2 regions of the Rubripirellula amarantea genome follow, and region 2 is predicted to be linked to the other one. Evidence: riboswitches for the same ligand, from Rfam matches in the RefSeq annotation. Region 2 holds a riboswitch; the other holds the start of a gene.
What was found. A riboswitch is a leader RNA that binds a small molecule or an ion and turns the genes downstream of it on or off. The one in region 2 is predicted to bind cobalamin.
Positions count from the first base shown of each region.

Region 1: linked by a shared signal. The riboswitch ahead of Pla22_RS14135 (DUF1559 domain-containing protein) and the one ahead of Pla22_RS12680 (DUF1559 domain-containing protein) in region 2 are both predicted to bind cobalamin.

Region 1 covers NZ_SJPI01000002.1:145,963-149,455, forward strand. Annotated here, with positions in the region: gene Pla22_RS14130 (DUF4465 domain-containing protein) at 1-749, opposite strand, end outside; gene Pla22_RS14135 (DUF1559 domain-containing protein) at 746-1,576, opposite strand; cobalamin riboswitch at 1,714-1,942, opposite strand; gene Pla22_RS14140 (RluA family pseudouridine synthase) at 2,075-2,959, shown strand; gene Pla22_RS14145 (nuclear transport factor 2 family protein) at 3,074-3,493, opposite strand, start outside.
Region 2 covers NZ_SJPI01000001.1:3,464,567-3,468,059, forward strand. Annotated here, with positions in the region: gene Pla22_RS12675 (DUF4465 domain-containing protein) at 17-901, opposite strand; gene Pla22_RS12680 (DUF1559 domain-containing protein) at 1,016-1,834, opposite strand; cobalamin riboswitch at 2,055-2,304, opposite strand; gene Pla22_RS12685 (PQQ-binding-like beta-propeller repeat protein) at 2,633-3,493, opposite strand, start outside.

The DNA of each region.
Region 1 (3,493 bases), on a different contig from region 2:
AAGTCGACAACATCACGAGCCATAGCGTACTGGTGAATAACAGCGACGGCATCAAGGTCAAAGCCGGCCGAGCCAGTTCCTGGGAACGGATCGTAGATTGGGTTGCCGCTGGTATCGGTTGATGATCCATCGCCAACGATATCGACGATTCGAACGTACGTGACTTTGTCGAGCCCCAAATCGGCCAGGTCAAACCCCACGCCAAAACCGCCGCGGTATTTTCCCGCTAGGCCGTTGATGTCGGTAGGGTCAAGGCTTCCGAAGGCCTCAACCGGGGCCGGCGTTAGCGATTCGTTGTCAAAGCGAACGAAATTAATTCCGTCGGTGCTGACTTCGACAAAGGCGAGTTCAAGAAACGTGTCACTGAAACTGTTTTCAAATACTGCGAAGTCGTTTCCGATGCCGTCACGAATAGGATCGTCAAACGTGAGCGTGATCTCACCGCCATCGCCAAGTGTGACGGTGTCAGGAATGGGGCTGTCGTCGCCTTCGAGCGGGTCGCTCGGTCCCGTTGCGTTCTCGGGGGTTTGAAAGTCTTCGCTGACGTTTGATCCTGGGGTGTAATTGGCGACCCCGGTTGCCCAGGCGGCGATCAGGTTACTGCCCGCGTTGATCGCTTCGGAACCCACTTGCCCGGCCGCGGGCGCATAGGGACCTGCCAGCAAATTCCGAGTTTCAAGTAGCTCGGTGATTAGTCGCCGTCGTTGAATTGGTCGTCGTGATTTTTGTAGTTTAGAAATTCGGTTCAAGGTTGTAGATCCGGAAGAGATTCGTTGCCGTTGCGTGTGCAAAGAGCGGCAAGGAGTTCAAGGTCGATGGAATCATTAAGGAAGGTGACCGATCCGTCGGCGAATAAAGCTTGCACTCCTTGCGGGTGAAAGCTCCGCATGTCGTTTTCAAAGTCAGGGGCTTGGTTGATTGGGAAGGCTTGGTCGAACAAGTTCCACGCATTGATCCACTGGCCGTCACGAAAGGCGGCATCTTCGGACACTGCAATCGTGCGAGAAGTTCCGTCGGTAATGTCCCGAAAACGAAGTGCCAGTTCATGAACGAAAAATCCTCTCGGCGGATCATTGACGGCCGTGACACGTTCCCCATAAATGCCGCCGTAGTCGGTCGCTCCGCGTCCTTGGCTGCGTCCATCGCCACTGGTGCGAGCCGATGACGGTGTGCTTGGACACAAAAACGTTTCAATCACTTGCGATGCCGCGTCCGCGTTGACAGCGTCGTCGAAGGGAACGTTGAAGTCGATCATTTGGTAGGCACCCGGTTCTTCAATGAACGGCAAGATCATCGCCGACCAAGCGAATTGCTTTCCGTTGGGGACGGTGGGCCGCACTTCTAATCCACCGGGTGGGAACCGTTTAAACGCGGCGTGGTAGTTGTGGATTCCAATCCCGATTTGATGCAGGTTGTTTTGACACTGCATCTTCCGAGCCGCCTCGCGAGTCGCCTGCACTGCTGGCAATAGCAGTCCAACGAGAGTTCCGATGATGGCAATCACCACCAGCAACTCAATAAGCGTGAAGCCGCCTGCGCATTGAGGGCGTGATTCGAAGCTGGCTGATCGGGACACCAACGTTTCGATCCGGCGAAGAAGGGAAGGAATCTTCAGTGGTTACGGTTGCAGAAAGCAAGTCGAGATCTCTGCATTCGGGCAGCGACTGATTTCCAACGACACGTGTTCGACACGGACCTCACCCTAGAAGGTCACCTCGCGTCCGATCAGTGGTAGGTCTTCTGACTCGCGTCGTTCCCCATGCTTCGCCTTCTCGCCGAGATAAATCTCTGCAATGGCTATCAGAATGAAGTCAGGGCGGTAACAATTTACTCGTCACCACAACGCACACAGCGGCCGGGCCGTCTCGGAATCTCACCGAAGTTCCCTGTTCCTGGACGGGTTTTCATGAACGCGCCCAGCACCAAGAATCGTTCGTCGCAAAGGTAACCACCGACCTGTGAAGTGTCAAAGGGCAAGCTTCAAAGAACAGGGGCAGGCCGCTGGTCTTGGCCTGCAAACCACCGAAAACGTCGATCTTCAGCGAGCAATCCCCCCGTAAATGCGACTGGTCCTTTGAACGACGGATACAGCTACTCAATCCAAATTCCTTCCCGTGCCCGAGGCCAATCGGTCCTCTCGTTCTTAGCCGACCGTTTTGATCATTCGACGGCCGTCCAGTGGCGAGAACGAATTGAGCAAGGTGAGGTAACGGTCAACGAAAACGTTGCTCGGGTTGATACAGAGTGTCGACCCGGCGACCGGTTGGTGTGGAACCGTCCGGGGTGGATCGAGGCGGATGTACCGCTTCGCTATTCCATCGAGTTTGAAGACGATCGTTTGCTGGTCGTCGACAAACCCAGTGGCCTTCCGACGCTACCCGGCGGTGGGTTCCTTGATCACACGTTGTTGAATCTCGTGCGAAAGGATTTTCCTAGTGCCAGTCCCTTGCATCGACTCGGACGCTGCACGTCGGGTCTCGTGATGATGGCTCTTGATTCCATGACTGCAACAACGCTTTCGAACGACTGGCCGAACGTGCTAAAGCAATACTCGGCCTTGGCCAGTGGCGTTGCAGCCGAGGACATCTACGACATCCAGACTCCGATTGGTCCCGTCGATCATCCGCGACTCGGCAAGGTCCACGCCGCGAACGATTCCGGCAAGCCATCGCGTAGCGTCGCCCGCGTCGTTGAACGCTACGAGTCAACAACTCTGTTTGAGGTTGACCTTCACACCGGTCGTCCTCATCAAATTCGAATTCATCTCGCCTCCATCGGCCATCGGTTGGTCGGCGATCCGCTATACGACACCGGTGGAATCCCTCGAGCCATCAATCCCGGCTTGCCGGGAGACGGCGGGTATTTCTTACGCGCGCAATCCTTGACGTTCACTCACCCCATCAGTGGATCGGTCGTGACGGTTGCCGCTGGACGAGAGGGTTGGCAGGAACATGGATGATTGAAAAACTGAGTTTTCAAAATGAACTGCAAGAGATCTGTGCGAGCCATGTGACGTGCGGTTCTTGAGTGCCTAACGGCACGAGATGTCGTAAGTCCGCACCGAGCACCGGCGTCAACCCAGTTCGTCTTGCAGTTTCGTAGCATCGAGGATGCCGAGTTTTGCGTACATACTCGTATAGTCCACAACGTTGTGGCACTGAAAGACAAGATCGTCTTTGAGCCGTCCGTGAACACCCACTTCAATCACAACGTCTTTGCCAGTGTCGCGGTGGACGCCTTGCAGTTCCATCACCAGCGAAAACGATTCATCGCGGATCAACATGAAGCTTGTCTCGGCGTGGCAATGTTCAACGCGAGCGTGCAGAGACTGATAGGCGGCTTGAACTTGATCCACACCTTCCAAGACAACCGGGGCCATGCCCGTAACGACACATTCGGGGTGAAAGTAATCTGAAACGCAAACCGATGATCGAGATTCCCAACCGTTCTTGATCCATCGGAACAGGAACGCGCGGTAAATGAGCTCCCTCGG
Region 2 (3,493 bases):
TTCTTCTTGAAGGGCGTTATCGGTTCGAGACGCGATCACGTCTTTGGAATCGCAAAGCTCCTAGTATCAGGCTGCCAATAGCGATCACCGATAAAGTGGATGGCTCGGGCACGGCGGTGATCGTCAAATTGTCAAACGCAACGTATGTCGGTGTGTTGATTCCGAAATCCCCCGAGTCGCTAGATGCGAACGAAACGGCAACGGATCGTGCGTTGCGAATGCTCGTCAAATCAAACGTAGTCCAATCGCCAAGAATGTAGTCCTGGGAATTGTCTGCAAATGTAAAATCGGCCAGGTTTGCCGTCACGGATCCGATCGAATTGCCGCCGGCATTAAGCGAATCGAATCCCGTCAGCGTTATACGGAAGAAGTCGGCATCATTTCGCGATACACCGCCAAACCTCTTGGCGAATCCATCGCCATCTCGCATCGACAAGGCAGCGTACGTCGTGTTGGCGACGTCGACTGACAATAATTCGGAACCGTTGGGTAGATTAAAAAATGCTCCGCTTCCAAAAGCAACGGCGTAGGTACCGCCGGCTTGGACATTGCCGTTTCCGCTGGATCCACCGCCAGGGTATGCCGCGTATTGGTTGTTGAGTCCTGGACTCGAGCTATTGATAACGTTGCTGTAACTCCACCCGCTCCAGAAGTCGAAGGATGGAAGGTAATCGCCATTGTAGCTGTTGCTAAATCGCACTCCTTTGCTGTTCCAGCCTGTTGAGTTGGTGCTGCCGGAGCCATCGTTACCGTTGTAGTACGATCCGCCACCATCTGGACTTGATCCCGTGAAGGCACCAAGTTCTTCAAAGTCGACCACCACTGCAGCCATCGAATAGCGAGGCATGGCGATCGTGGCTGACAAACTAATTAGGGTCACAGCAATCAGTGAAAGTTTCATGGAACGTTGTTCTTCTATGTGAGGAGGAATTGGGTCTAACCCTCGCAAGGGTTCTCGGTAGTGACCGAGGCCACGAGTCTCATGAAAGTTGGTCGAGACGCGTGGCCTCGTTCACTACGGTGCGTATTGCGCGGTCTCCCCTTTTGCGATCGTGATCAGTTTTCCGAGCAAAGACTTGTCAATCGATTCGGTCATGAACAATGTTCGGCCGTCTATGAACAGGACCATCGCACCACCAGGGTGCAGACTGCGGATCTCGTTGTCGCCAACCCACGCTTCGTGATCGTTGATTCCCCATGCTTGCACGAACACATTGCGACCGTTGATCCATTCGCTATCGGGGCCGCCCACGTCTTCGGCAACGGCCAGCGTGTTGGTGAGGCCATCGCGGATTGCGCGAAACGAAATTATTTTGTCGTAAAGAAAGCAGCCGTCGCTTGGATCGGTATCGACGATACGTTCACCGTAGAGACCGCCGTAGTCCGTTTGCCCACGAATCAGGTTTCGGTCGGGCGCCGTCGGGCACTCATACATAGCTACGCGAGTTTGGGCTGCGACTCGATTTCGTTCGGAATCAAACGGTAGCGAAAAGTCGATGGAATCATGAAGAGATTGTTGTTCAATGAAAGGCAGTAGGAACGCGGACCAAGCGAATTGACGATGTGTTGGCGGGGCCATGAATCCTCGCCATTCGATGCACCCAGTGGGCAGGGATCGGTGTGCGTTGTGATACGCGTGAAGGGCCAACCCAATTTGTTTGAGGTGGTTCTTGCACGTGGTCTTTCGTGCTGCCTCGCGCGTCGCCTGGACTGCGGGCAAAAGCATCGCCACCAAAATGCCAATGATGGCGATGGAAACCAACAATTCGATCAGGGTGAAGCCCCGGGAACGGTGGCATTTTCGGACGAACGGGTGCGCGGGCAGGGATGACATGGCGAGTGCAGTTGTCGCACCCGCCGCGATCGTGTTGGCAGACCGGTAGCCCAAATCACTGTCGAATCAACAGCGACTCAATCAAACAGGTGTGCTTTGCGAACGAAGACGAACGACAACTGATGGGGAGGGATGCTTTTGGCAAATCGATTCAAGCCAAGGGGGCAAAAACCCGGCAATGGATTTCAATCGCAACGATTGCCCCAATCCAAGAGGGCACGACATCGTCTTGTTCAAGGTAGGTCTTCTGACTCGCTACCTTTTCCGATCGCTCGCAGCCTTCTCGTTCGCCACCGAGGTAATTCCACGGCGGAAAACAATGACTCTTCGTAAGAAGGAGCGACGGATGCAATTGCGTTAGCAATCGCGGGCAGCATACAGCGGCTGGACCGTCCCGGAATTTCACCGGAGTTCCCTGTTAAATCGTTTGCCAGAACGCAAACGAGATCACCTTGAACGTCGAGAAGCATAGCAGCGACGAACCACTCGTCAAGCCGCAATCGTGACCGTGTCTGGGTTTCACTGTCCTCAGGTTCATCCCACCGCCCGGCGACTTAATTCCGCCGACCCAGCGACCATTCAATCGCTTTTGAATTGCGGTTTTTCGCTTCCTAATACTTGCCGTTCGCACGCCAGCGCACGTGCTTGGCTTCGTTCTTTACTGAACTCCATAGCGTAGGATCGGCGACCTAGCACCTGAACGTTTTTGCATCCAACCGTTTTGCCATCGAGCGTCTCTTGCATCATACGTCGATTGCATCGAGACGCTTAAGCATGCTGAACCAAGTTCAAACGCTTTCAATCTTGCAAATCAATGCAAGCCGCTTCTTCGGTGCTGCGGACGTAGAGCCGCCCATTGCTGAAGGCTGGCGTGGACCAACACTTGCCTCGCACGACATCCGCTCTCGCAAGTTCGACGTATTCATCCGGGCGGGCCGAGACGATGACGACTTCTCCGGCATCCGAAAGAGCAACGATTTTGTTTCCGACTTGGATGCAGTTCCCAGGTCCAAATCCGCCCTTCTTCCATTTGATTTCACCCGTTGCCAAGTTGACGCACTGAAGCGGAGCTCGGCCGTACTTCTTGAATTCGAAAATTCCGTACAAGTGTCCATCGTGAACAACAGGCGTGCTCCAGTGGTTCATTAATTCATTCGCTTTAAACCAAAGTTCGGTTGCTTCTGCTTTTTCCGTTACCTTGAAGAGACCGGCGCCGACGCCATAGCCGGCTGAGCAATAGACCCGGTCACCCTCAACTACAGGGGAAGCCGCGGTCGATGTGCTAAACGGAAACTTCGCTCGCCAAATCTCTTCGCCTGATTGAACGTCCACTGCCACCAACCCCGACGTTACGAAGAAAACGATCTGCTTTCGATCGTTAATTTCAGCCAAGCAAGGAGTCGCGTGAGTGATTGTTTCGTCGCCGGATTTCCAAAGAACTTGCCCATCGTCTTTGTTGAATGCCAAGAACGATTGGCCAGCTCCACCGCCACCGACGATCACGGAGTTCCCATCGACGATCGGGCTCGATGCGTTTCGCCAAGGAATGTTGCGACCTTCGAACTCAGCCTCGATGTCACGTTTCCAAAGCGATTGGCCCGTTTCGGCATCAAGGCAGTGCAATGTCATGAACGCGTCGTATGCGAAGACGCGATCGCC